3 regions of the Pseudomonas kurunegalensis genome follow, and region 3 is predicted to be linked to each of the others. Evidence: predicted binding sites of a transcription regulator. Region 3 holds the regulator's gene; each other region holds the start of a gene.

Evidence for each region. The regulator sigma-54, encoded in region 3, starts transcription at its own class of promoters, with help from an activator protein. The targets are predictions, from matches to a motif close to ANTGGCATNNANNTTGCTNT.
Region 1: nirB (nitrite reductase large subunit NirB) is a predicted target of sigma-54. The motif match lies at 4,137-4,156, and genes of this name have one in related genera.
Region 2: QQ992_RS20255 (flagellar basal body rod protein FlgF) is a predicted target of sigma-54. The motif match lies at 5,111-5,130, and genes of this name have one in related genera.

What each region holds. Positions count from the first base shown of each region.
Region 1 is NZ_CP127871.1:1,459,558-1,469,128, forward strand. It holds gene QQ992_RS06600 (bifunctional nitrate reductase/sulfite reductase flavoprotein subunit alpha) at 1-3,976, shown strand, start outside; gene nirB (nitrite reductase large subunit NirB) at 4,281-6,833, shown strand; gene nirD (nitrite reductase small subunit NirD) at 6,833-7,195, shown strand; gene pcaQ (pca operon transcription factor PcaQ) at 7,250-8,182, shown strand; gene bamJ (BamJ family beta-barrel-assembly machinery protein) at 8,412-9,188, shown strand; gene QQ992_RS06625 (YkvA family protein) at 9,477-9,571, shown strand, end outside.
Region 2 is NZ_CP127871.1:4,464,700-4,474,270, reverse strand. It holds gene QQ992_RS20290 (chemotaxis protein CheV) at 1-195, shown strand, start outside; gene cheR (protein-glutamate O-methyltransferase CheR) at 246-1,073, shown strand; gene flgB (flagellar basal body rod protein FlgB) at 1,359-1,769, shown strand; gene flgC (flagellar basal body rod protein FlgC) at 1,772-2,215, shown strand; gene flgD (flagellar hook assembly protein FlgD) at 2,231-2,935, shown strand; gene QQ992_RS20265 (flagellar hook-basal body complex protein) at 2,967-4,721, shown strand; gene QQ992_RS20260 (hypothetical protein) at 4,794-4,982, shown strand; gene QQ992_RS20255 (flagellar basal body rod protein FlgF) at 5,188-5,928, shown strand; gene flgG (flagellar basal-body rod protein FlgG) at 5,977-6,762, shown strand; gene flgH (flagellar basal body L-ring protein FlgH) at 6,799-7,494, shown strand; gene QQ992_RS20240 (flagellar basal body P-ring protein FlgI) at 7,507-8,616, shown strand; gene flgJ (flagellar assembly peptidoglycan hydrolase FlgJ) at 8,628-9,571, shown strand, end outside.
Region 3 is NZ_CP127871.1:1,127,953-1,137,523, reverse strand. It holds gene QQ992_RS05055 (KpsF/GutQ family sugar-phosphate isomerase) at 1-53, shown strand, start outside; gene QQ992_RS05050 (KdsC family phosphatase) at 65-589, shown strand; gene lptC (LPS export ABC transporter periplasmic protein LptC) at 598-1,170, shown strand; gene lptA (lipopolysaccharide transport periplasmic protein LptA) at 1,157-1,681, shown strand; gene lptB (LPS export ABC transporter ATP-binding protein) at 1,682-2,407, shown strand; gene QQ992_RS05030 (RNA polymerase factor sigma-54) at 2,584-4,077, shown strand; gene hpf (ribosome hibernation-promoting factor, HPF/YfiA family) at 4,157-4,465, shown strand; gene ptsN (PTS IIA-like nitrogen regulatory protein PtsN) at 4,478-4,942, shown strand; gene rapZ (RNase adapter RapZ) at 4,945-5,799, shown strand; gene QQ992_RS05010 (HPr family phosphocarrier protein) at 5,820-6,092, shown strand; gene QQ992_RS05005 (ZIP family metal transporter) at 6,137-7,030, opposite strand; gene QQ992_RS05000 (superoxide dismutase) at 7,042-7,653, opposite strand; gene QQ992_RS04995 (DUF2753 family protein) at 7,655-8,116, opposite strand; gene QQ992_RS04990 (class II fumarate hydratase) at 8,144-9,520, opposite strand; gene QQ992_RS04985 (hypothetical protein) at 9,513-9,571, opposite strand, start outside.

The DNA.
Region 1 (9,571 bases), 330 kb from region 3:
CGTCGGCTGCGGCATCGTCATGAGCGTTGCCGACGGCAAGGTCAGCAAGGTCAGCGGCGACAAGCAACACCCCAGCAACTTCGGCCGCCTGTGCACCAAGGGCCTCACTGCGCACCTGCCGCTGACCGCTGCCGGGCGCATGGAAGACGCCTATGTACGGCAGCAGCGAAACCAGCAACCGGTGCGCACCGGCATTGACCAGGCCATCGCCGAAACAGCTGCACGCCTGCGCGGCATCATCGATCAGCATGGCAACGACGCCGTGGCGCTGTACGTGTCCGGGCAGATGTCGCTGGAAGCCCAGTACCTGGCCAACAAACTGGCCAAGGGCTTTATCCGCACCCGCCACATCGAGTCCAATTCGCGCCTGTGCATGGCCAGCGCCGGCAGTGGCTACAAGCTGTCGCTTGGTGCCGATGGCCCACCCGGCAGCTACCAGGATTTCGAACACGCCGACGTGTTCCTGGTGATTGGCGCCAACATGGCCGACTGCCACCCGATCCTGTTTCTGCGCATGCTCGACCGGGTCAAGGCCGGTGCGAAGCTGATTGTGGTCGACCCACGGCGCAGCGCCACCGCCGACAAGGCCGACCTGTTCCTGCAGGTACGCCCCGGCAGCGACATGGCCTTGCTCAACGGCTTGCTGCACCTGCTACATCGCAACGGCCATACCAACCCTGACTTCATTGCCTGCCACACCGAAGGCTGGGATGAACTGCCAGCCTTCCTCGACGACTACAGCCCCGAGCGCGTGGCTGCCATCACCGGGCTGGCCGAGGCCGACATCATCAAGGCCGCCGAATGGATCGGCGGTGCCAGCAACTGGATGAGCTGCTGGACCATGGGCTTGAACCAGAGCATCCATGGCACCTGGCACACCAATGCGATCTGTAACCTGCACCTGGCCACCGGCGCCATCTGCCGCCCCGGCAGCGGGCCGTTCTCGCTGACCGGTCAGCCCAACGCCATGGGCGGCCGTGAGATGGGCTACATGGGGCCCGGCTTGCCAGGCCAGCGCTCGGCGCTGGTGGAAGCCGACCGTGCCTTTGTCGAACAGCAATGGCAACTGGCACCTGGCAGCCTGCGCCGCGAAGGCGGCGAGGGCACGGTGGCACTGTTCGAACAGATGAAGGCCGGTGAAGTGAAGGCTTGCTGGATCATCTGCAGCAACCCGGTGGCCAGTGTCGCCAACCGCCAGCAAGTGATCGACGGCCTGCATCAGGCTGAGCTGGTGATTACTCAGGACGCTTTCCTCGACACCGAAACCAATCGCTACGCCGACATTCTGCTACCGGCCGCGCTGTGGGCCGAAGGCGAGGGCGTGATGATCAACAGCGAGCGCAACCTTACCCTGATGCCGCGCGCCGTCGAGCCGCCAGGGCAGAGCCTGCCGGACTGGCAGATCATTGCCCGCGTGGCGTGCGCCATGGGTTATGCCGACGCCTTCGATTACGCCGATGCCGAAGCGGTGTACGAGGAAGTCCGTCGCTTCCATAACCCTGCCACCGGGTACGACCTGCGCGGCATCGGTTATGCCGAACTGCGTGAGCAACCGCGCCAGTGGCCTTGCGCGCCTGGCCGTGACAGCGACCGCAGCCCGTTGCGCTACCTGAATGACGGCAGCAGCCAGGTGCTGCTGCACGATGCCCAGGGCCAGCGCTCGGCGTTGGCCTTCCCCACCGCCAGTGGCAAAGCCCGTTTCTTCGCCCGGCCTTGGTTGCCGGCACCGGAGTTGCCGAATGACGACTACCCCATGGTGCTGAATACCGGCCGTGTGCAGCACCAGTGGCACACCCTGACCAAGACCGGCAAGGTGCCGGCATTGAACAAGCTGGAGCCCGGCCCTTTCGTCGAAATTCACCCCGAAGACGCCGCCAGGCTGGGCGTTGCCGAGAAAGACCAGGTGGCCATTCGGTCGCGCCGTGGCCAGGCCGTGCTACCCGCACGCATCAGCGACCGGGTCATGCCAGGCAACTGCTTCGCACCCTTCCATTGGAACGATGTGGTCGGCGAGCAACTGGCAATCAATGCCGTCACCTGCGATGCGGTTGACCCGCTGTCGCTGCAACCCGCGTTCAAACACTGCGCCGTGGCCCTGGAGCGGGTCGCAGGTGAACGCATCGATACCCTTGAGCTGAACACTGCCAACCCGGAGCCTGCTCGTATGCCGACCGCCACCCTGTCTCGCCTGCTTGGCCTGGACACCTTGCCGGCCCCGGTGCTGGCCGAAGAAGAACGCCATTACCTGCAAGGTTTCCTGCTGGGCCTGGACCAAAGCCGTGCCGAAGGCGTGCCCGGTTTGCCGGCCAATGCACCGCTGGCGGCCAACCGGCGGCTGTTCGTCGACGGCCTGTTGGCCGGGCTGTTCGCCCAGCCCGCAGCACTGCCTGTTGTAGCGTTGGCGGCGCCACGGCACCAGGTGCTGTGGGCCTCGCAGACTGGCAATGGTGAGCTGCTTGCCGAGCGCTGTGCCGAACGCCTGCGCGGTGCCGGCCTGGACGTGCAGCTCAGTTGCATGGAAGCGGTCAGCCCACGGCAGTTGCAGGGCGCCGCCAGTGTACTGCTGATCGCCAGCACCTTTGGCGATGGTGAGGCGCCAGACAGCGCTGGGGCATTCTGGCGGGACTTGCAGGGCGAGGAGGGCGCCTGTTGTGCCGAGCTGCCCTATGCCGTGCTGGCCCTGGGTGACTCCAGCTATGACCAGTTCTGCGGGTTCGGCCGCAAGCTCGACCAGCGCCTGGCGGAACTGGGCGGGCGGCGCCTGCTGCAACGGGTGGACTGCGAGCCGGACTTTGATGAAACCTTCGCGGGCTGGCTCGACGCGTTGCTCCCCACCCTGGGCAGCGCCCCCGCACCGCAACCAGGAGGCGAGCCCGCACCCGTGGCGGCCTACAGCAAGCAGCAACCCTGGGCTGCTACGTTGCTGGAAAACCGCCTGCTCAACGGCCCCGGTGCCAGCAAGGAAACCCGTCAGCTGGTCTTCGACTTGAGCGGCAGCGGCTTCAGCTATGCAGCCGGTGATGCCCTGGGCGTGTGGCCGCGCAATTGCCCCGCGCTGGTCGATGAGTTGCTGGCGTTGATGCAGCTCGATGGCCAGACCAAGGTCGAGCTCAAAGGCCATCCCGTGATGTCACTGGCCGAAGCCCTGCAAGCACACCTGGAAATCGCCAAGGTCACTGCGCAGCAACTCCAGGCCTTCGCGGGTGCTGCCCCGGACCTGCAGCGCCTGCTGCAGCCCGAATGCAAAGCCGAGCTGCAGGACTGGCTGTGGGGCCGGCAGTTGGTCGATGTGTTGCGCGCCTTCCCCCAGCAACTGCCGCTGGCCCGTTGGCTCGACTTGCTCAAACCGTTGCAGCCACGGCTCTACTCGATCAGCTCCAGCCCGCTGGCACACCCGGGCCAGGTGCACCTGACCGTTTCCACCGTGCGCTATGGCGAGCGTAAAGGTGTGTGTTCCAGCTTTCTGGCCGACCGTGCCCAGGCGCTGAACGTGGCCATCTTCCCGCAGGTGTCGAAGCACTTCCGGCTGCCCGAGGATGACAGTGTGCCGGTGATCATGGTTGGCCCTGGGACTGGCATTGCACCGTTTCGTGCGTTTCTGGAGGAGCGAGAAGCGCGGGGCGCGAAAGGGGGCAACTGGCTGTTCTTTGGCGAGCAGTACGCGGCTACCGATTTCTACTACCAGGAGCAGTTGCAGGCTTGGCAGGCAAGCGGCCATCTGCGGCTGGATACCGCGTTTTCCCGTGACCAGGCCGAGAAGATCTATGTGCAGCAGCGCATGCTCGAACAGGGTGCGCAACTGTGGCAGTGGCTGGAGGCGGGGGCGTACTTCTACGTGTGTGGTGATGCCCAGCGCATGGCCAAGGATGTGGATGCGGCGTTGCGTGAAATCATTGCCGAGCATGGGGGCGTGGATGCGGATGCCTACATGGAGGCCTTGAGCAAGGCCAAGCGGTATCGGCGGGATGTGTATTGAATGTGCCCCAAGTTGGGGAGTATGCACTTGGAATGTGCATTTGTTGTGCTGGCCCTATCGCCGGCAAGCCAGCTCCCACAGGTTCTTCACTGCCCTCTAAATCTGTGGAGGGCTTTGTGGGAGCTGGCTTGCCGGCGATAGGGCCAGTGCAGGAAACCGCGTTGGCACACTCCCTGCTTTACCCAAGCTACAACAAAGCCCACTGATCAACGGCGATCAACCCGGGCCACCTACCGTGATGAATACAGGCAAAGGCGCCTGGAGCTTCGGCTCCAGGCGCTTTTTTTTGATCGAGGATCGGCTTATGAAGGCAACAGCGAGCAGCGGGCAACGAGAGCGACTGGTCATCGTCGGCAATGGCATGGTCGGCCACCATTGTGTCGAGCAACTGGTCAGCCGCGGCGCCCACGAGCGCTTCGAACTGCATGTGTTCGGCGAAGAGCGCCAACGCGCCTACGACCGTGTACACCTGTCCGAATACTTCGGCGGCAGCTGTGCCGAAACCCTGGCCCTGTGCGAGCACGATTTCTACACCGCCAACGGCGTGCACCTGCACCTTGGCGAATGCGTGCTGGAAATCGACCGCGAGCGCTGCGAAGTGGTTACCGCCGAAGGCCGGTACGGCTACGACCAACTGGTGCTGGCCACCGGTTCATACCCCTTCGTACCGCCGATCGAAGGCTCCAGCGGCAACGCCCGCCTGGTCTACCGCACCCTCGACGACCTCGATGGCATCCGGGCTGCCGCCGCCAGTGCCCGCCGTGGCGTGGTGGTTGGTGGTGGCCTGCTTGGCCTGGAAGCCGCCAACGCACTCAAATCGTTGGGCCTGGAAGCCCACGTGGTCGAGTTTGCGCCACGCTTGATGCCGGTGCAGCTGGACGGCGAGGGCGGTGCCGCGCTCAAGGCACAGATCGAAGCGCTGGGCGTGGGCGTGCACCTGTCACGCGCCACCCAGTCGATCAGCGAAGGCGAAGCCTACCGCTACCGCATGAACTTCGAGGGCGGCGAGCATCTGGAAACCGACCTGATCGTGTTCTCTGCCGGTATTCGTCCGCAGGATGCCCTGGGCCGTGCCAGTGGGCTGGACATCGCCGCGCGTGGCGGGGTGGTGATCGACAACCACTGCCGCAGCAGCGACCCGCGCATCTTTGCCATTGGTGAGTGCGCCTCGTGGAACGGCAGCGTGTTCGGCCTGGTTGCCCCGGGCTACAGCATGGCGCGTAACCTGGCGGCGTTGCTGACGGGGGAGGCGGCGGTCGCGTTCACCGGTGCCGACATGTCGACCAAGCTCAAGTTGCTGGGCGTGGATGTCGGCTCGATCGGTGATGCTCACGGTGCTACACCAGGGGCACGCAGCTACCGCTTCATCGACGAAGCCAACAGTGCCTACCGCCGGCTGGTGGTGGATGCCAGCGGCAAGCGCGTGCTCGGCGCGGTGCTGGTGGGTGACAACAGTTACTACGACACCCTGCTGCAATACGCACAGAACGGCATCGCCCTGCCGGCCGACCCGGCCGCGCTGATTCTGCCGCAAGGCGGTGGCGCGCCGGCCTTGGGCGCCGATGCACTGCCGGACAGCGCGACCATTTGCTCTTGCCACAACGTCAGCAAGGGTGCGGTGTGCGCCGCCATCGACAGCGGCTGCAGCGACCTTGCCGCAGTCAAGGGGTGCACCAAGGCTGCCACGGGCTGCGGGGGTTGTGCAGCCTTGCTCAAGCAGGTGTTCGAGCATGAACTGACGGCCCGTGGCGTCGCGGTGGACAAGAGCCTGTGCGAGCACTTCGCCTACACCCGGCAGGAGCTGTACGGGCTGGTGCGCGTGGAAGGCATCCGCACGTTCAGCGAACTGCTCGAACGCCATGGCAAGGGCCACGTGGGGTGCGACATCTGCAAGCCGGCAGTGGGCAACATCCTCGCTTCGTGCTGGAACCAGCCGATCATGGACCCGGCACTGGTGCCACTGCAGGACACCAACGACACCTTCATGGCCAACATGCAGAAGAACGGCACCTACTCGGTGGTGCCGCGCATCCCCGGCGGTGAAATTACCCCTGACAAGCTCATCGTCATTGGCCAGGTGGCCAAGAAGTACGACCTGTACACCAAGATCACCGGCGGCCAGCGCATCGACCTGTTCGGCGCCCAGCTGCACGAACTGCCGCTGATCTGGGGGGAGCTGATCGAGGCCGGCTTCGAAACCGGCCACGCCTATGGCAAGTCGACCCGCACGGTGAAGTCGTGCGTCGGCAGCACCTGGTGCCGCTACGGTGTGCAGGACAGTGTCGGCATGGCCCTGCGCCTGGAAGACCGCTACAAGGGTTTGCGCAGCCCGCACAAGCTCAAGTTCGCGGTATCGGGCTGCACCCGCGAATGCGCCGAGGCGCAAAGCAAGGACATCGGCGTGATTGCCACCGACAAAGGCTGGAACCTGTACGTGTGCGGCAACGGCGGCATGCGCCCACGGCATGCCGAGCTGTTCGCCACCGACCTGGACGACGAAACCCTCGTACGCCTGATCGACCGCGTGCTGATGTTCTACATCCGCACGGCCGACAAACTGCAGCGCACTTCGGTGTGGCGCGAGAACCTGGAGGGCGGGCTGGATTACCTGAAACAGGTGATCCTCGATGACAGCCTGGGCCTGGCCGGCGAGCTTGAAGCGCAGATGCAGCATGTGGTGGACCAGTACGAATGCGAATGGGCCAACGCCCTCAACGATCCGGAAAAGCTCAAGCGCTTCCGCACCTTCGTCAACGACCGGCGCGCCGATCCGGACGTGCACTTCGTGCGTGAACGCGAACAACGCCGGCCCGCTGCGCCGCTGCACCTGATCCCCACTGTCGAGGAGGCTGTCTGATGAACCTGTCCAATGCTGTTGTGCAAACCCGGGAGAACTGGCAAGCAGTGTGCCACGCGCAAGACCTGGTAGCTGACTCCGGGGTGGTGGTATGGCTCGACGGGGCCCAGGTGGCGCTGTTTTACCTGCCGGGGCAGGCCCAGCCGCTGTACGCGGTGGACAACCGCGACCCGCGTTCCGGCGCCAATATCATTGGCCGTGGGCTGGTGGGCAGTGTGCAGGGCGAGCTGGTGGTGGCGGCGCCGCTGTACAAACAGCATTTCAGCCTGAAGAGCGGGGTGTGCCTGGAGGACGCCGGGCAACAGCTGCGGGTGTGGCCGGTGCGTTTGAATGGTGAGGCTGTGGAATTGGCTGTGGCCTGATGTTCATCGGCCGGCACAGGTTATCTGCATGCGGCAATGCGTTAAGCTTGCCGCATGAACCTCGACACCCGCATCAAATACCGCCACCTGCTGTGCTTTCTGGAGATTGCCCGGCAGGGCAGCCTAGCCAGGGCTGCCGACGTGCTCGCCATCAGCCAGCCGGCCATTTCCAAAACCCTCAAGGAACTTGAAGACCTGCTGGAAACGCGCCTGTTTGCGCGCAGCCGACAGGGTGTCGAACTGACCCCGGCCGGCACGCGCTTCATGCGTTATGCCGGGCCCAGTGTGCAGGCCCTGCGCGATGGCGTCAGCAGCCTGCGTGGTGAGGCGCGGGCGCCGTCGCAGGTGCGCATCGGCGTGCTGTCGACGGTCGAGGGCCTGCTTATGCCCGAAGTGCTGTGCCGCCTGCACCAGCGCCATGAAGCGCTGGTGATCAGTGTGGTCACCGGGGTCAGCGCGCAGCTGCTTGGCCAACTGCGGCTGGGCGAGCTGGAGCTGGTGGTCGGGCGCATGACCGACAGCCCGCAGATCCAGGGCCTGTCGTTCGAGCACCTGTACAGCGAGTCGATGAGTCTGGTGGTACGCCCGGGCCACCCGCTGCTGGCTGGCACACCCGTCGAGCGGGCCCAGGTGGGGCGTTATCCGCTGGTGTTGCCGCCAGCGGGCACCACCATCCGCCAGCATGCCGACAGCCTGTTCGTACAATGCGGCATCCAGATGCCGGCGCAGCGCCTGGAAACCCTGTCGCTGGCGCTGAGCCGGCGCTACCTGCTGGGCAGCGATGGGCTGTGGGTGGCGCCACGCGATGCGGTGCTGCTCGACCTGCGCCGTGGCGAGCTGGTCGAGCTAGACCTGGGCGTGCGTGAACCGGGTGGCTCGGTGGGCATTTGTCGCAATGCCGCCTTGCCGCAGAGCCTGCCGGGGCAGTGGGTGTGCGAGGTGCTGCGTGAAGTCGCGGGGCAATACCGCGAAGGTCACTACCCTTGAGTGCAGGCCACTGCGCATTCAACGAAATAAATCCCCTGCCGAACCGGGCAAAACCGACACAACCGGGCAATACTGGCCAGTGGCTGCAAACGCATTGATGAATAAGCGTTTAACTACTGAACTTCCTTACCAAAACCCGCTCCTATGCCGGTAGCCATTGGTCATGGCCGCCTGCTAAGCTCGCGGCTTTACCCTGATTGCCCTTATGGCGCATGAACAAGGAAATAGCATGAAACAGCATCGTTTGGCGGCTGCGGTTGCCCTGGTAGGCTTGGTACTGGCTGGCTGCGACCAACAAGCTAGCAGCCCCGAGCTGAAGACTCCGGCAGAGAAAGCCTCCTACGGTATCGGCCTGAACATGGGCAAGAGCCTGGCTCAGGAAGGCATGGAAGACCTTGATTCGAAAGCAGTGGCACTCGGTATCGAAGACGCCGTTGGCAAGAAAGAACAGCGCATCAAGGATGAAGAGCTGGTAGAAGCCTTCACCGCGCTGCAGAAGCGCGCCGAAGAGCGCCTGGCCAAGGCCAGCGAAGAAGCGGCCTCTGCTGGCAAGAAGTTCCTCGAAGAAAACGCCAAGAAACCAGGCGTGGTCACTACCGCCTCGGGCCTGCAGTACGAAGTGGTCAAGAAGGCCGATGGCCCGCAGCCCAAGCCTACTGACGTGGTTACCGTCCACTACGAAGGCAAGCTGATCGATGGCAAGGTGTTCGACAGCTCCGTCGAGCGCGGCAGCCCGATCGACCTGCCCGTCAGCGGCGTGATCCCGGGTTGGGTCGAAGGCCTGCAACTGATGCACGTTGGCGAGAAGTACAAGCTGTTCATCCCGGCTGAACTGGCCTACGGTGCACAAAGCCCAAGCCCGCTGATCCCGGCCAACTCGGTACTGGTGTTCGATCTGGAACTGATCGCCATCAAAGACCCGGCCCAGCTGCAAGGCGCCGAGCCGGAAGCCGAGGCCCCGGCCGAAGCTCCTGCAGAAGCGCCCGCTGAAGCACCCGCCAAGTAATACTGGCAGGTTCTTGCAAAACGCCCCGTCCTGACGGGGCGTTTTCGTTTACGACGATTGGACGAACCTGTAACTGCTGATACTGTCCGAGGAAATGCAGCTTGTTGCTGTAGGATGTTTCTGGCGCAAATCGTTTGCGGCCAGCTACCCACGTATTGAAACGGCTGTGTAAAAAACGCCCGATCTGACCGGGGCCCTTGCCTGGCAGGCACCCGGGGTCAGAAACGTGGCCCTGTTCACAAGGTTATCCACAATAAATGTGGATAACCTGTTCCGCGTGGAGGCTCCATGAGCGCACCTTGGAATTTCGCCCGTTTCCTGCCCCTGGCCGAGCGCCTGCTCAGCCGTGGCCGGTTGCCGGCCCTGCTGTTCGCCGTGGCCCG
Region 2 (9,571 bases), 2.8 Mb from region 3:
GACGGCTATACGCTAACGGCGGAGATCCGCAGCGACCCGCGCATGCAAAAATTGCACATCTGCCTGCATACTTCGCTCTCCGGGGTGTTCAACCAGGCAATGGTCAAGAAGGTCGGCGCCGATGACTTCCTGGCCAAGTTCAAGCCGGACGACCTGGCCCAGCGGGTGGTCGACCGGATCAAGGCAGCGCATTGAAGCAGCCGGGGCAGGCCCCCGGCACCAGTGATTGAAAAGAGGCGGCAGTAGTGTCTACGGGTAATTTGGATTTCGAACAGTTCCGGGTATTCCTGGAGAAAGCCTGTGGCATCCTGCTGGGCGAGAATAAGCAGTACCTGGTTTCCAGCCGTCTCAACAAGCTGATGGAACAACAGGGCATCAAGAGCCTGGGCGAGCTGGTACAGCGTATCCAGGCCCAGCCGCGCGGCGGTTTGCGCGAGCAGGTGGTGGATGCCATGACCACCAACGAGACCCTGTGGTTTCGCGATACCTACCCGTTCGAAGTGCTGAAGAACAAGGTGATCCCCGAGTTCATCCGCAACAACCCCGGCCAGCGCCTGCGCATGTGGTCGGCGGCCTGTTCGTCGGGGCAGGAGCCGTATTCCATCTCGATGGCCATCGACGAGTTCGAGCGCAGCAACCTGGGCCAGCTGAAGATGGGCGCTCAGATTGTGGCCACCGACCTGTCCGGCACCATGCTCACCAACTGCAAGACCGGTGAGTACGACAGCCTGGCGATTGCCCGCGGCTTGTCGCAGGAGCGCCTGCAGCGCTACTTCGACCCCAAGGGGCCAGGGCGCTGGGCGGTAAAGCCGGCCATTCGCAGCCGCGTCGAGTTCCGCTCGTTCAACCTGCTCGATAGCTATGCCAGCCTGGGCAAGTTCGACATCGTGTTCTGTCGCAACGTGCTGATCTACTTCTCGGCGCAGGTGAAGCGCGACATCCTGCTGCGTATTCACAGCACACTGAAGCCCGGTGGCTACCTGTTCCTTGGTGCCTCGGAGGCGTTGAACGGGTTGCCAGACCATTACCAGATGGTGCAGTGCAGCCCGGGGATCATCTACCAGGCCAAGTAAGCGCAAAGGCCGGCAGCGAAAGTTGCCGGCCTTTTTGTTTTTCTGCGCCGGCCTCTTCGCGGGTACAGGAAAAATGCTGACGTCAATTTTTTGATTTGCCGCTTTTGCCACCCGGCAATTGCCGCTTTCGCCGCCCAAGGCGGAAGGCCTTTGCCGCTTTTCTGGCATCACCCTGACACCACTCCACCTCGAAAGCCTGTGTTTCCGGGTTTTGCACGCGTTGGCACAGCCCTTGCTACACCTTGCTCAACGACATTCCGGTCAACCTCTGAAGGTTTCCCCGACATGAGCATCAGCTTCGACAAGGCGCTTGGCATTCACGAAAAGGCACTGGGCTTCCGCGCCCAGCGCGCTGAAGTGCTGGCCAACAATATCGCCAACGCCGACACGCCCAACTACAAGGCGCGTGACATGGACTTTTCTTCGGTGCTCGCCGCCGAAACCAGCAAGCAGCAAAGCGGCCGTTTCGCCATGGACCGTACCAACAGCCGGCACATCGAAGCCGAAGGCCTCGCCATCGCCGCTGACGATACCCTCAAGTACCGCACGCCGCTGCAGCCGTCGATCGACCAGAACACCGTGGACGCGCAGATCGAGCAATCGAACTACACCGAAAACGCCATTGGCTTCCAGGCCAGCTTCACCTTGCTCAACAGTAAATTCAAAGGGCTGGTTTCCGCCCTGCGGGGAGAATGACCATGTCCCTTTCCAGTGTTTTCAACATTGCCGGTAGCGGCATGAGCGCGCAGAACACGCGCCTGAACACCGTGGCGTCGAACATTGCCAACGCCGAGACCGTGTCTTCGAGCATCGACCAGACTTACCGCGCTCGCCACCCGGTGTTCGCCACCACGTTCCAGGACGCACAGGCCGGCAGCAGCCAGTCGCTGTTCGAAGACCAGGGTGAGGCAGGGCAGGGTGTGCAGGTAAAAGGCATCGTCGAAGACCAGAGCACCCTGGAGGCCCGCTACGAGCCAAACCATCCGGCGGCGAACAAGGACGGCTACGTCTACTACCCGAACGTCAACGTGGTCGAGGAGATGGCTGACATGATCTCCGCCAGTCGCGCGTTCCAGACCAACGCCGAGTTGATGAACACGGCCAAGACCATGATGCAGAAAGTGCTGACCCTGGGGCAGTGATAAGGAATTCAGACCATGGCAATCGATACTAACGGTGTGAACCTCAATGACGTGCTGTCGGCGTCGGGCGTGGGCACCAGCACCAAAAAGACCACGGACACTGCATCCAAGACCGGCACCGATTCGCTCGGCAAAGATGCCTTCCTGCAGTTGCTGGTCACCCAGATGCAGCACCAGAACCCGCTGGACCCGCAGGATAACGGCGAGTTCGTTGCCCAACTGGCGCAGTTCAGCAGCCTGGAAGGTATTACCTCGCTGAACGACTCGGTCAGCGCCATCACCAGTGCCATGGCTTCGTCCCAGGCGCTTCAGGCATCGTCGCTGGTAGGGCGGTCGGTGGTGGTTCAGAACGACAAGGCCGTGGTTGACACCGCTGAAAGCTTCAATGCCCAGTTCGTTGTGCCCCAGGCCATCAGTGAAGCGAAGATCACCATCAAGGACAAGGATGGCAACACGGTCAAGACCATCGAGTTGGGTGAGCAGAAAGCCGGTTACGCCGACTTCATCTGGGACGGTACCAACAACAGTGGCGAGAAAGTGGACCCGGGCACTTACACCTTCACCGCAAGCACCACAGTCGATGGCAAGGCGGTGCAAATGAGCACGCTGTTGCCGGCCAAGGTCACCAGCGTCAGCTTCAGTGCCGCCGGAGAAATGGTGCTCAACCTCGCCGGTGTAGGCAAGGTTTCCCTCTCCGACGTACAAACCATCGGTATCTAAGGCCCGCTAGAGCGGCAAAAGGAGCGAATTCATGTCTTTCAATATCGGCCTTAGCGGTCTGTACGCAGCCAACAAACAACTGGATGTCACCGGCAACAACATCGCCAACGTCAATACCACGGGCTTCAAGTCCTCGCGCGCCGAGTTCGCGGATGTCTATGCCGGCGCCAACCGCCTGGGTGTGGGCAAGAACCAGGTGGGCAATGGTGTGCGGCTGGCAGCCATTTCCCAACAGTTCACCCAGGGTGATGTAAACACCACGGGCAACGTGCTGGACATGGGCATCCAGGGGCAGGGCTTCTTCGTGCTGTCTGACAACGGCTCGAAGGTTTACACCCGGGCGGGCTCCTTCCAGCCAAGCAAGGACAACTTCGTCGAGACCTCCGATGGCCTGCGCCTGCAAGGTTACATGGCGGATGCCACTGGCAAGATCCAGAAAAGCGGCCTGACCGACCTGAAGATCGACACGTCGGCATTGCAGCCCAAGGCAACCTCGTTGATCGACCAGGGCATCAACCTGAACTCCTCGGCGGCCTCGATTCCTTTCCTGGTGTATGACAACACCAAGCCGCCGTCCATGGCCGCATTCGACCCGGCGGACCCAAGCACTTATCAGCGCTCCAGCACCAGTACCGTGCTGGATGCGGATGGTGTTCAGCACGAAGTGCAGCAGTACTACCGCAAGACCGACACCAACGAATGGACCATGTACACGCTGGTCGACGGTCGCAACCCGTTCGACCCGGCCAGCACCACCCCGCTGGCCGGCACCATCAACTACAACAGTGATGGCACCATCAGCTCCATGGTGGCTGACACCACGGGCGTGCCAAGTGGTGCGTCGTTCACGGTCAGCAATGGCGCGTTTGCCATGACCGGCTGGGTGCCGGCCACTCAGGATGCCAATGGTGACTGGGTTGCCAGTGGCGCGGCAGGTACCAACCAGTCGCTGGGTGTCACTTCGCCTGCCTTGGTGGCAAACAAGCCGTTCGACCCTTCCGACGATACGACCTATACCCGCTCGTTCCCGACCAAGGTGTATGACAGCCAGGGCAACGAACACACCATGGAGCAGTTCTACCGCAAGACCGGTACCAACGAGTGGACCATGTACACCCTCGTTGACGGGCGCAACCCGTTCAATCCGGGCAGCACAGAGCCGCTGGTGGGCACGATCGCATTCAACAGCGATGGCTCGGTCAATTCGATGACAGCCGACAACACGGGGCACCCGGCGGGCACCTCGTTCACGGTCGTCAACAATACCTTCAGCATGGTTGGCTGGGTGCCGGCAGCCGAAGATGCTTCGGGTAACTGGAGTGCCAACGGTGCGGTGGGCGATGCTGCCGGCATGAAAATGTCGATGGCCAGCACCACCTCCTACAACACTGAAACGGCGCGTATGTCCCAGTCCCAGGATGGTTATGCCACGGGCATCCTGTCCAACCTGAGCATCGACGCGACGGGTGTATTGTTCGCCTCCTTCAGCAATGGCCAGTCGCGCGCCATTGGCCAGGTCGCGCTGGCGAGCTTCGCCAACGAGCAGGGGCTGCAGCAAATCGGCAGTACCCGTTGGACCGAGACCTACAACTCGGGCATTCCGGGTATCGATTCGCCGAAAACCGGTACCTTGGGGGCGATCGAGTCCAACTCGCTGGAAGGCTCCAACGTCAACCTGACGCAGGAGCTGGTTGATCTGATCAAGGCGCAAAGCTACTACCAGGCGAACGCCAAGACCATTTCGACCGAAAGCACCGTCATGCAGACCATCATTCAGATGACTTGATCGCGATTGTTTGAGTGCGTACAGGCGAACCCCTTTCTCGTGAAGGGGTTCGTTGTTTTTGCAGGAGGGGTGATGAAAAGGCTGTTTGTCGCAATGCTGGTTGCCTGCTGTCTTGGTCAGCTGCAGGCGGCGCCGGCGCCTTACTGGCGATGGGAAAGCCTGGTGGATGGGCGTCTGGTGTGTTCGCAGTGGTCGCCAGGTGAGGGTTGGAGGCGCTTTGCCGGGCCTTACAACAATGCACGTTGCCGTGACGTGCCGTAGGCACAGGCTTGCCTGTAGATGAGCCCGTTTTGCCGCCAGCGGCAAAGCAGCGCCGGATAACCGGCGGCTGTCGCCGCCCGGGCTTTCCCAACTGCCCGTATTCATGGGCTTTTTCGTGCTTTTGGCAAGTTGGTTCGGAACTTGCTTTAGCCCCTGTAGAGCAACGGCGAACGGCAAACGGCCGCCAGTGCAACGGAGGATGATTGTGGACAAGATGCTTTATGTGGCCATGACCGGGGCCAGCCAGAACGCGCTGGCGCAGAAGGCGCATGCCAACAACCTGGCCAACATTTCTACCAATGGTTTTCAGCGTGACCTGGAGCAGGCGCGCTCGATGCCGGTGTTTGGTGACAGCTTTCCGGCGCGTGCCTTTGCCATGACCGAGCGCCCGGGCACTGACTTCAGTGAAGGCCCGATGGTGGAAACCGGCCGCGACCTGGATGTGACCGTGAGCGGTAACGGTTTTATCGCCGTGCAAGCGCCAGATGGCAGTGAAGCGTATGTGCGTACCGGTAGCCTGAACATCGATGCCCTCGGGGTGTTGCGTGCCGGCAACGGTATGCCTGTGCTCGGCAACGGCGGCCCCATTGCCATCCCGCCTGAGCAGAAGGTCGAAGTCGGCTCCGATGGCACCATCAGCATCCGCTCCATGGGTGAAGACCCGCGCGTGATGGCGGAAGTCGACCGCATCAAGCTGGTCAACCCCGACACCAAAGGCCTGACCAAAGGCCAGGACGGGCTGATCCATACCACCTCCGGCCAACCCGCCGATGCCGACATCAACGTGCGGGTGGTATCAGGCTTTTTGCAGGGCAGCAACGTCAACGCTGTCGAGGAAATGACCTCTGTACTGGCGCTGTCCCGTCAGTTCGAACTGCACGTCAAGATGATGAACGCGGCCAAGGAAGGCGATGAAGCCATGGCGCGTGTTTTGCAACTCGGCTAACCACATTTGAACGGGTGCCGTAAATCAGGCGCACGAGGAGAACACTAAATGCTTCCGGCTCTCTGGGTCGCTAAAACCGGCCTGTCCGCACAGGACACCAACCTGACGGTCATCTCCAACAACCTGGCCAACGTCTCGACCACCGGCTTCAAGCGTGATCGTGCCGAATTCCAGGACCTGCTGTACCAGATCAAGCGTCAGCCAGGTGCGCAGTCTACCCAGGACAGCGAGTTGCCGTCGGGCCTGCAGGTCGGTACCGGTGTGCGCATTGTCGGCACGCAGAAAAACTTCCAGACCGGCAGCTTGCAGACCACGGAAAACCCGTTGGACATGGCCGTCAATGGCCGTGGTTTCTTCCAGATCCTGCAGCCTGACGGCACCGTCTCCTATACCCGCGACGGTACGTTCCACCTGAACTCCGACGGCCAGATCGTCAACGCCGATGGCCTGGCGCTGGAGCCTGCCATCGTGGTCCCGAACGACGCCCAGACCTTCACTGTCGGCCAGGACGGCACCGTGTCGATCACCACCGCCGGCAACCCGGCTGCGCAGGTTATCGGCAACATTCAGACCGCCGACTTCATCAACCCGGCTGGCCTGCAGGCGATGGGTAACAACCTGTTCCTGGAAACCGCTGCCAGTGGTGCGCCGCAGGTCGGCACCCCAGGCCTCAACGGCTTCGGCACTACCCTGCAGCAGACGCTGGAAAACTCCAACGTCAGCACGGTGGAAGAGCTGGTGAACATGATCACCACCCAGCGTGCCTACGAGATGAACTCCAAGGTCATCTCCACCGCCGACCAGATGCTGTCGTTCGTTACCCAGCAGCTCTAAGCCCTGTCGCTTCGTTACACCCGTGAGGTATGCATCATGAATCGTCTGTTGTCCGTGTTCGCCCTGGGGGGGGCGGTGTTGCTGGCAGGTTGCGTCGGCCCGACGCCCAAGCCCAACGACCCGTACTATGCGCCGGTCCTGCCGCGCACCCCGTTGCCGGCAGCGGCCAACAACGGTTCGATCTACCAGGCCGGTTTCGAGCAGAACCTGTACAGCGACCGCAAGGCGTTCCGGGTGGGTGACATCATCACGATCACCCTGAACGAGAAAACCTCGGCCAGCAAGAACGCCGGTTCGCAGATCCAGAAAAACAGCAACGCCAATATTGGCCTGACTTCGCTGTTCGGCACTACGCCAAACACCAACAACCCGTTTGGCGGCGGTGATCTGTCGCTGGAGGCCGGCTACAACGGCGAGCGCGCCACCAAGGGCGATAGCAAGGCTACCCAGGGCAACACCCTGACCGGCTCCATCACGGTCACCGTGGCCGAAGTGCTGCCCAACGGCATCATCGCCGTGCGCGGCGAGAAGTGGCTGACCCTGAACACAGGCGAAGAGCTGGTGCGTATTGCCGGCATGATCCGCGCTGACGATATCGCCACTGACAACACCGTGCCGTCCACCCGTGTGGCCGACGCGCGCATTACCTACTCCGGTACCGGCTCGTTCGCCGATGCCAGCCAGCCCGGGTGGCTGGACCGCTTCTTCATCAGCCCGCTTTGGCCTTTCTGAGTACGGATGACCATGTTCAACGTGAGGCAGCTGATTGCCACAACCCTGCTCTTGTCCTGTGCGTTCGCTGCCCAGGCCGAGCGCCTGAAGGACATCGCCAGCATCTCTGGTGTGCGTTCCAACCAGTTGATCGGTTACGGCTTGGTGGTGGGGCTGAACGGCACGGGTGATCAGACCACCCAGACGCCATTCACCCTGCAAACCTTCAACAACATGCTGTCGCAGTTCGGCATCAAGGTGCCGGCCGGTTCCGGCAACGTGCAGCTGAAAAACGTTGCGGCGGTGTCGGTACATGCCGACCTGCCGGCATTCGCCAAGCCTGGTCAGGTGGTGGACATTACCGTTTCCTCGATCGGTAACTCGAAGAGCCTGCGCGGCGGCAGCCTGCTGATGACCCCGCTCAAGGGTATCGATGGCAACGTCTACGCCATCGCCCAAGGCAACCTGGTCGTCGGCGGCTTTGATGCAGAAGGCCGTGACGGTTCGAAGATCACCGTCAACGTTCCGTCGGCCGGCCGTATTCCGGGTGGTGCCAGTGTCGAGCGTGCAGTACCGAGCGGCTTCAACCAGGGTAATACCCTGACCCTGAACCTCAATCGCCCCGACTTCACCACCGCCAAGCGTATCGTCGACAAGGTCAACGACCTGCTCGGCCCTGGTGTGGCGCAGGCCGTGGACGGTGGTTCGGTGCGCGTCAGTGCGCCGATGGACCCAAGCCAGCGCGTGGATTACCTGTCGATCCTGGAAAACCTCGAAATCGACCCGGGCCAGGCCGTGGCCAAGGTGATCATCAACTCGCGCACCGGCACCATCGTCATTGGTCAGAACGTCAAGGTGTCGCCCGCGGCGGTCACCCACGGCAGCCTGACCGTGACCATTACCGAAGACCCGATCGTCAGCCAGCCTGGGCCGTTCTCCAATGGCCAGACCGCCGTGGTGCCACGTTCGCGGGTCAATGCCGAGCAGGAAGCCAAGCCCATGTTCAAGTTCGGGCCGGGCACCACGCTGGATGAAATCGTCCGTGCGGTGAACCAGGTAGGCGCAGCGCCTGGCGACCTGATGGCGATCCTCGAAGCCCTGAAACAGGCCGGCGCCTTGCAGGCCGACCTGATCGTGATCTGAGGACGGCGCGGATGAACAGCAAAAGCCTGGTTTCCGGCAGCGCCGACAGCGGTGCCTACACCGACCTCAATCGCTTGAGCTCGCTCAAGCATGGCGACCGCGACAGCGATGCCAACGTGCGCAAGGTCGCCCAGGAGTTCGAGTCGCTGTTCATCAGCGAAATGCTCAAGGCCTCACGCAAGGCCAGCGACGTGCTGGCTGACGACAACCCGATGAACACCGAAACGGTGAAGCAGTACCGTGACATGTATGACCAGCAACTGGCTGTGAGCATGTCGCGCGAAGGTGGCGGTATCGGGCTGCAGGATGTGCTGGTGCGCCAGCTGTCGAAGAACAAGGCCAGCCCGGCCAGCACCAGCCCGTTTCCACGTACCGAGGGCAATGCCCCGGCGTTGTGGGGCAACAAGGTGGCCGAGCCCGTGCATGCCGCCCAGTCGACCGCCACCCGCAACGACGTCGCTGCACTCAACTCGCGTCGCCTGGCGCTGCCGAGCAAACTCACCGACCGCCTGCTGGCCGGCATCGTGCCGTCGGCGGCCACTGCCAACACCGCCACTGTGCCTGCCCGTGACGGCCAGCAAGTGGCCAAGGCCTTCGCCGTACCGGACAACGGCCTGCGCATCGTCGGCCGCGCCGTGGCCCAGCCGCCGCTGGCGCCGAACAAAGCCTTTGGCGACAGCGATGAATTCGTCGCCACCATGCTGCCGATGGCCGAACAGGCGGCCAAGCGCATTGGTATCGACCCACGCTACCTGGTGGCCCAGGCCGCACTGGAAACCGGTTGGGGCAAGTCGGTCATGCGCAACACCGACGGCAGCAGCAGCCACAACCTGTTCGGCATCAAAGCCACTGGCAACTGGGACGGCGGTGAGGCGAGGGCGATTACCAGCGAGTACCGTGATGGCCAGTTCGTCAAGGAGACGGCGGCGTTCCGTTCGTACGATTCCTACCAGGA
Region 3 (9,571 bases):
GCCCTACCGGCGCCTTGAACATGCACGACTTGCTGCGCGCCGGTGTAATGTAAGGAGCGATGGAATGAACCATAACCTCATGCAACGCGGCAAAAGCATCAAACTGGCGGTCTTCGATGTCGATGGCGTACTGACCGATGGGCGCCTGTACTTCCTCGAAGACGGCAGCGAGTTCAAGACCTTCAACACGCTGGACGGCCAAGGCATCAAGATGCTCATGAACACGGGTGTGACCACCGCGATCATCAGTGGCCGCAAGACCCCGGTGGTCGAGCGCCGGGCGAAAAACCTCGGTATCCCGCACCTTTACCAGGGCCGCGAGGATAAATTGGTCGTGCTGGACGGTCTGCTCGCCGAACTCGGCCTAAGCTATGAACAGGTGGCCTATCTTGGCGACGACCTGCCCGACCTGCCGGTGATTCGCCGCGTAGGCCTGGGTATCGCAGTGGCCAATGCCGCGCCCTTCGTTCGCCAGCACGCCCATGGCGTGACCGAGGCACGCGGCGGCGAAGGCGCTGCCCGCGAATTCTGCGAACTGATCATGCAGGCCCAGGGCACCCTGGACACTGCCAACGCCAACTATTTGTAAGGCTGCCCATGCTCAGCAAGAAAGTCCGCAATATCGCGCTGCTGACGGCGATAGCCTCTGTGCTCGCCGCCATCGGCTACTGGAATGTTAGCCCGGAAAGCTTCCTCGACCAGCCAGTGGCCCAGGTCGACGAGAGCGCTATCGACTACTATGCGATCAACGCGCACAGCGTGCAGTTCTTGCCGGACGGCAAGCTTCAGTACGAAATGACTGCCGACAAAGTCGAGCACCTGAAGGCCACCGAAGTCACCCTCGTGACCACGCCAGACCTGCACATGTACCGGGGCACCGAGTACCCCTGGCATGTACAGAGCGAGCGTGCCGAAGTCAGCCCGGACGGCAGCGAAGTCGAACTGATCAACAAGGTTCGCGTTGCCCGTACCGACGAAAAGCAACGCGACACCATCATCACCAGCTCACGCATGACCGTATTCCCGCAGAAGCAATATGCGCAGACCGAGCAAGCCGTTAGAATCGACGGCGCCGGTGGCACAACCACGGGCAAGGGCATGAAAGCGTATTTGAAAGAAGGCAAGATGGACTTGCTCTCTAACGTAAGAGGACAGTATGAGGCTCGTTAAAACCCTCCCCCTTTTGCTCAGCCTGAGCGTAGCACTGGGAAGCGCGAGCGCCTTCGCCCTGCCGAATGACCGTGACCAGCCAATCCGCATACAGGCCGACAACGCACACCTGGACGACAAGCAGGGTGTAGCGACCTACACCGGTGACGTGATCATCACCCAAGGCTCGATGATGATCAAAGGCAACACCGTCACCATGACCCGCGCCGCCAACGGCGACATCGACGTGGTCACCTCGGTTGGCAACCTGGCCTACTTCGAGCAACAACAGAGCGCCGCCAAGCCTGACAAGATGAAAGGCTGGGCAGTGACCATTCAGTACCAGGCCCAGAAAGACACCGTGATTCTCACCGATCGCGCCAAAGTCGAGAACGAGGGCAACACCACCGAAGGCGAGAAAATCGTCTACAACACCAAGACCCAGGTGGCGACCGCCGGGCGTGGCGGAAATGTGACCCAACCACGTCAGCGTATCGACATGGTGATCCAGCCCAAGAAGAAGGCCGAGTAAATGGCAACCCTCAAAGCCCAACACCTGGCCAAGAGCTACAAGGGGCGTCAGGTGGTACGTGACGTCAGCCTGTCGATCGATAGCGGCCAGATCGTTGGCCTGCTAGGCCCTAACGGTGCCGGCAAGACCACCTGTTTCTACATGATTGTCGGGCTGGTCCAGGCCGACCAGGGGCGCGTGCTCATCGACAACCTCGATGTCAGCCACCAGCCCATGCACGGCCGCGCTCGCGCCGGTATCGGCTACCTGCCGCAGGAGGCGTCGATCTTCCGCAAGCTGTCGGTAGCCGACAACATCATGGCCATCCTCGAGACCCGCAAGGACCTCGACCAGGAAGGCCGGCGCAAAGAGCTGGAAAGCCTGCTGCAGGAGTTCCACATCAGCCATATCCGCGACAACCTCGGCATGAGCCTGTCCGGCGGTGAACGCCGCCGGGTCGAGATTGCCCGCGCCCTGGCCACCGCACCCAAGTTCATCCTGCTGGACGAACCGTTCGCTGGCGTCGACCCGATTTCGGTCGGCGACATCAAGCAGATCATCCACCACCTCAAGGCCAAGGGCATCGGTGTACTGATCACCGACCACAACGTGCGCGAAACCCTGGATATCTGCGAAACCGCCTATATCGTCAACGATGGCCGCCTGATCGCCGAAGGCGATGCCGAGACCATCCTGGCCAACGATCTGGTCAAAGAGGTTTACCTGGGTCACGAGTTCCGGCTCTGACCCCGGCACATGCCTGGAGTACTGGCAAATCGCCCTGAAACCGGGGTGAAAGTTGTTACAGTGCTCTAGGCAAACGCTACAATTTAAGGCATAAAACTTGCTTGATCTGGCGCCCCGGCGCCCTCGTGTAGTGGATGGCGCATGCGCGCCGGCGAACAAGGTATTAAGCCCCAGCCATGAAACCATCGCTCGTCCTAAAAATGGGCCAGCAACTGACGATGACACCGCAGTTGCAACAGGCCATCCGCCTACTCCAGCTTTCCACCCTGGACCTCCAACAGGAAATCCAGGAAGCGCTGGAGTCGAACCCGATGCTCGAACGTCAGGAAGACGGCGACGACTTCGACAACAGCGACCCGATGGCGGACAACGCCGAGAACAAGCCGGCCGCCGAAGTCCAGGACAACAGCTTCCAGGAAAGCACCGTCAGTGCCGACAACCTGGAAGACGGTGAGTGGAGCGAGCGCATCCCCAACGAGCTTCCGGTCGACACTGCCTGGGAAGACATCTACCAGACCAGCGCCAGCAGCCTGCCAAGCAACGATGACGACGAGTGGGACTTCACCACCCGCACCTCAGCCGGCGAGAGCCTGCAGAGTCACCTGCTGTGGCAACTGAACCTGGCGCCGATGTCCGACACCGACCGCCTCATTGCCGTCACGCTGATCGACAGCATCAATGGCCAGGGCTACCTGGAAGACACCCTCGAGGAAATCTGCGCCGGTTTCGACCCGGAGCTGGATATCGAGCTGGACGAGGTCGAAGCGGTGCTGCACCGCATCCAGCAGTTCGAGCCAGCCGGCGTCGGCGCGCGCAACCTGGGCGAATGCCTGCTGCTGCAACTGCGCCAGTTGCCCGCCAGCACCCCCTGGATGACCGAAGCCAAGCGCCTGGTCACCGATTTCATCGACCTGCTCGGCAGCCGCGATTACAGCCAGCTGATGCGGCGTATGAAAATCAAGGAAGACGAGCTGCGCCAGGTGATCGAACTGGTACAAAGCCTCAACCCGCGCCCCGGTTCGCAGATCGAGTCCAGCGAGCCCGAGTACGTGGTGCCTGACGTCATCGTGCGCAAAGACAGCGACCGCTGGCTGGTGGAGCTGAACCAGGAGGCTATTCCGCGTCTGCGCGTCAACCCGCAGTACGCCGGTTTCGTGCGCCGTGCCGATACCAGCGCCGACAACACCTTCATGCGCAACCAGTTGCAGGAAGCGCGCTGGTTCATCAAGAGCCTGCAAAGCCGCAACGAAACCCTGATGAAGGTTGCCACACAGATCGTCGAGCACCAGCGCGGTTTCCTCGACCATGGTGACGAAGCCATGAAGCCGCTGGTGCTGCATGACATCGCAGAAGCGGTGGGCATGCACGAATCGACCATTTCGCGGGTTACCACGCAGAAATACATGCATACACCGCGTGGCATCTACGAACTGAAATACTTTTTCTCCAGCCACGTCAGCACCTCCGAAGGCGGAGAATGCTCGTCCACGGCGATCCGCGCGATCATCAAAAAACTGGTTGCGGCGGAAAATCAGAAAAAGCCATTGAGTGACAGCAAGATCGCTGGTTTACTGGAGGCACAAGGCATCCAGGTAGCCCGTCGCACCGTCGCCAAGTACCGCGAGTCCCTCGGCATCGCACCGTCGAGTGAACGCAAGCGACTGATGTAGCCCCTGAGATGTGCCACAGCGTTTGTGGGGCAGGTGCAAGACCTGCCTCTTTATGCACGGGCAACAAAGGAGAAGCTGTATGCAAGTCAATATCAGTGGACAGCATGTAGAAGTCACCCAGCCACTGCGCGATTACGTGCTTGAAAAGCTCGCCCGCGTGGAAAGTCACTTCGACAAGATCACCAACGTGCAGGTCATCATGAAAGTCGAGAAGCTGCAGCAGAAGGTCGAGGCGACCCTGCAGATTCCCGGCGGCGAAGTGGTAGCCAACGCCGAACACGAAGACATGTATGCAGCGATCGACGCCTTGGCCGACAAGCTCGACCGCCAACTGAAAAAACACAAGGAAAAACAGCAAAGCCTGCTGCAAGGTGCAGCTGCCCGCTGATCCCCCTCATCCATGATCCGACTTGAAACCATCCTGACCCCCGGCCGTTCACTCGTGAACGTGCCGGGCGGCAGCAAGAAGCGCGCCCTGGAAAAGGTCGCCACCGTCATCGCCGACCAAGTGCCAGAACTGGAGATGCAAGACGTCTTCGAAAAGCTGGTCGCCCGCGAAAAACTCGGATCGACCGGTTTCGGCAATGGCATCGCCATTCCGCACTGCCGCCTTGAAGGCTGCTCAGCGCCGGTTAGCGCCCTGCTGCACCTGGAAGCACCTATTGATTACGACGCTATCGATGGCGCGCCCGTGGACCTGCTGTTTGTACTGCTGGTACCCGAAGCCGCCACCGATGCGCATCTGGAACTGCTGCGCCAGATCGCCAGCATGCTCGATCGCAAGGAGGTCCGTGATCGCCTGCGTGCGGCCACCAGCAGTGAGGCCCTGTTCCAGGTTGTCCTGGACGTACAGAACGAGCACTGAACATGCGCCTGATCATCGTCAGCGGCCGGTCCGGCTCCGGCAAGAGCACCGCCCTCGATGTCCTGGAAGACAACGGTTTCTACTGCATTGACAACCTGCCCGCGGGGCTACTGCCGCAGTTGGCGGAAAATGCGTTGATCAACACCGAATTACTACAACCCAAGGTCGCCGTGTCGATCGACGCGCGCAACCTGCCCAGCCACCTCACGCGCTTCCCCGAGCTGCTCGAAGAAGCCCGTGCCAGGCATATCCAGTGCGACGTACTGTACCTGGATGCCGCCGAAGACACGCTGCTCAAGCGCTTCTCGGAAACCCGCCGACGCCACCCGCTGACCAATGCCAACCGCTCGCTGGCAGAAGCGATCCATGTGGAGCGCGAGCTGCTGGGGCCGATTTCCGATCTGGCCGACCTGAAGATCGACACCACCAACCTCAACCTGTATCAGTTGCGTGATTCGATCAAGCTGCGCTTGCTCAACCAACCCGAGCCTGGCACCGCCTTCCTGGTCGAATCGTTCGGTTTCAAGCGCGGGATGCCAGTCGATGCTGACCTGGTATTCGATGTGCGCTGCTTGCCCAACCCCTACTGGAAGCCCGAGCTGCGTGAGCACTCAGGCCTTGACCAACCGGTGGTCGACTACCTGGCTGTACAGCCGGATGTCGAAGAGATGTTCAACGACATATCCAGCTACCTGCTCAAGTGGTTGCCGCGCTTCGCCGCCAGCAACCGCGCCTACGTCACCATTGCCATCGGCTGCACCGGCGGCCACCACCGTTCGGTGTACATCACCGAGCGCCTTGGCCAGTTGCTGCAGCAATCCCTGAAAAACGTCCAGGTCCGCCACCGCGACCTCTAAGCCCAAGGATCCGCCCCACGATGCCCGCCCGCGAAATCACCATCATCAACAAGCTGGGCCTGCATGCCCGGGCGGCAGCCAAGTTCGTCGGCGTTGCTGGCCGCTTCCCCTGCCAGGTACGGGTTGGCCGCGCACCGGACAAGCTGGTGGATGGCAAGAGCATCATGGCGGTGATGATGCTGGCGGCCGGCAAAGGCACACAGGTTCACCTGCTTACCGAGGGTGAGCAGGACAACGACGCCATGGATGCGCTGGTCGAGCTGATCAACAACTTCTTCGACGAAGGCGAATAAAAACCTGCGCGGTCCTATAGGGACCGCGCAAGCCTGATCGTGAATCAGGACATCGCCGTGTCCATCACCATCATCAAGCAGAACCCGATGCACAACCCCAGGCTGGCCAGGCGATGATGGCCGTTGCTACGTGATTCCGGGATGATTTCCTGGGTAACCACCAGCAGCATTGCCCCCGCCGCACAGGCCAGGCCCAGCGGCAGCAGCAGTTCGGCGATGTTCACCAACCAGGCACAGATCACTGCGGCTACCGGCTCGACCAGCCCAGAAGCAGCACCGATCAGGAAGGCTTTGAAGCGTGGCATGCCCGCCCCTGCCAGCACCAGCGCAATGACCAGCCCCTCAGGTACATCCTGCAAGGCGATGCCCATGGCCAGGCTGTCGGCGTCGGCCATGCCACCACCGGCCGATACGCCAATCGCCATGCCTTCGGGGATGTTGTGCGCGATGATCGCGATGACAAACAGCCAGATGCGCGCAGCAATCACTGGCTGATTGCCAGTGCCGACCAGTGCTTCCGGTGAGGCACCTGACACCTTGAGGTCAACCAGAAACAGGCACAGCGCACCGAACATCAGGCCAAAGCTGATCAGGCCACCCGCGCCCCAAGGGCTGAAACCGATGGATTGAGCGGCGTCCAGCCCCGGAATGATCAGGGAAAACGCGGTGGCCGCCAGCATTACGCCAGCGCCGAAGCCCAGCAGCGTATCGGCCAGTGCCACCGGCATGTTGCGAATGACCAGTACCGGTACCGCGCCCAGCGCCGTCCCCAGGGCGCATAATGCGCCGCCTTCCAGCGCACGCAACATGCGTGGCTCCAGGTCCAGCCAGGCAAGGCCACGCGCCACCAGCAGCGCGGTGCCAGCCAGCAAAAGCAAAGTCCCAAGCGCCTGGCGAAACAGGCGCACACTGCTGACAGACATTACCTCAGAGCGCATACCGGTCTAACTCACTTCAGGGCTTCAAGGTAACGACGTTCCACTTCGGCCCAGTCAATCACGTTGTAGAAGGCTCCGATGTATTCCGGACGACGGTTCTGATACTTCAGGTAGTAGGCGTGTTCCCACACGTCCAGGCCGAGGACTGGCGTGTTGCCGTGCATCAGCGGGCTGTCCTGGTTACCGCTGCTCTCGACCACCAGGGTTTTCTGCGGTGTTACGCTAAGCCAGGCCCAGCCGCTGCCGAAGCGGGTCAGCGCAGCCTTGGTGAAAGCATCCTTGAAGGCATCGAAACCGCCCAATTGTGCGGTGACGGCTTGCGCCAGCTGGCCCACAGGTTCACCACCGCCCTTTGGCGACATGACGGTCCAGAACAGGCTGTGGTTGGCATGCCCGCCACCGTGGTTGGTCACTGCGCCACGCAGGTTTTCTGGCAGCTGCTTGACCGCACCCACCAGTTTTTCTACCGGCCATTCGGCCCATTCAGTGCCTTCAATGGCGGCATTGAGACCGTTGACGTAGGTCTGGTGATGCTTGGTGTGGTGAATCTCCATGGTCTGCGCGTCGATGTGCGGCTCCAGCGCATCGTAGGCGTAGGGCAAAGCAGGCAAGGTATGCGGCATGTCAGTGAATTCCGTAGGCTTGGGTTCTTGGAGCCACTTCCGGCTGGGCAGCGAGTTCGCTGGACCCGGCGTTGTGGCGGTTGAGCAGGCGTTCGGTACGTGGGTACTGGCCGTACTCGGCGATGAAACTCAGCAGCTCGGTGTAGGTGCGCCCACTGTGGCGCAAGGCTGCGTCACGCAGCGCCTGGGGCAAGCGCGCTTCCTGGCTGGCCTGCAACAGCCGCTGATGAGCGGAGCACAGATAGTCGGCGCTCTCATGCGGCTGGTTCAGGCGCAGGTGCAGGTCGGCCAGGTTGTGATGGGCGATGACGAATGCAGCCACCGCTTCGTCGACGTCATGCCAGCGCTCGAACAGCACCTGCGCCAGCGCCAGGGCTTGCAGGTAGTGTTCCCGGGCGTCGACCAACTCGCCTTGTTCGAACAGGCGATTGGCGGTTTCCGTAGTGCGTTTCCAGTGCTGCATGGTTGTCTCCTGAGCGGTGACGCAGTGTCAGATACCGCCAGCGGTGAGTTTTTCCGGGTCCAGCAGTGCTTCCAGCTGGTCGCGCGACAGGTCGGTGTGTTCCAGCGCCACGTCGATGATCGGGCGGCCCTGCTTGTAGGCGGTCTTGGCGATTTCGGCAGCCTTGAGGTAACCGATAATCGGGTTCAGCGCCGTGACCAGAATCGGGTTGCGGGCCAGGGCTTCCTTGAGCTTGCCCTCGTTGACCTTGAAGGTGGCGATGGCCTTGTCGGCCAGCAGACGGCTGACGTTGGCCATCAGCTCGATGCTTTCCAGCAGGTTGCGGGCGATCACCGGCAGCATCACGTTCAGCTCGAAGTTGCCGGACTGGCCAGCGACAGCGATGGTGGCGTCGTTGCCGATCACTTGGGCAGCAACCATGGCAGTGGCCTCAGGAATCACCGGGTTGACCTTGCCAGGCATGATCGAAGAGCCCGGTTGCAGGCCTTGCAGCTCGATTTCGCCCAGGCCGGCGAGCGGGCCGGAGTTCATCCAGCGCAGGTCGTTGGCGATCTTCATCAGTGCCACGGCAGTGGTCTTGAGCTGGCCAGACAGCGCCACGGCAGTGTCTTGCGAGCCGATCAGGGCGAACAGGTTCTGGCCCGGGGTGAACTCGACCTGGGTCAGGCCACTGAGCTGGTGGGCGAAACCGGCCGCGAACTGTGGGTGGGCGTTGATGCCGGTACCTACAGCAGTGCCACCTTGGGCCAGCGCCTGCAAGCTCGGCAGGGTCGCTTCGATGTGCGCCTTGGCAGCGTTGATCTGCGCGGCCCAGCCATCCAGCACCTGGCTCATGCGCACCGGCATGGCGTCCATCAAGTGGGTACGGCCGGTTTTCACGTACTGGTGCACCTGCACCGACTTGGTCTCGATCACCTGCACCAGGTGGCTCAGGGCCGGAAGCAGTTGTTCGTGCAGGGCCAGTGCAGCACTGACGTGGATGGTGGTCGGGATGATGTCGTTGCTGCTCTGGCCACAGTTGACGTGGTCGTTGGCGTTCACCGCATCACCCAGTACACGGCTGGCCAGGGTGGCGATCACCTCGTTGGCGTTCATGTTCGAGCTGGTGCCGGAGCCGGTCTGGAACACATCCACCGGGAAGTGCTGGATGAAATCCTCGGCCAGCAGTTGCTCGACCGCCTTGACGATGGCATTGCCCTGCGCGGCAGACAATTGCTCCAGCTCGACGTTGGCCTTGGCGGCAGCCGCCTTGGCCAGCAACAGCGCGCGAATGAACTGGGCCGGCATGCGCTGGCCACTGACCGGGAAGTTGTCGACCGCGCGCTGGGTCTGGGCACCGTACAGGGCCTGGGCCGGCACCTGCAGTTCGCCCATGCTGTCACGCTCGATACGGGTATCACTCATCATCAAATCCTTGCATCAGTTCATCGGGAGAAATCGACGGCAGCAGGCGGC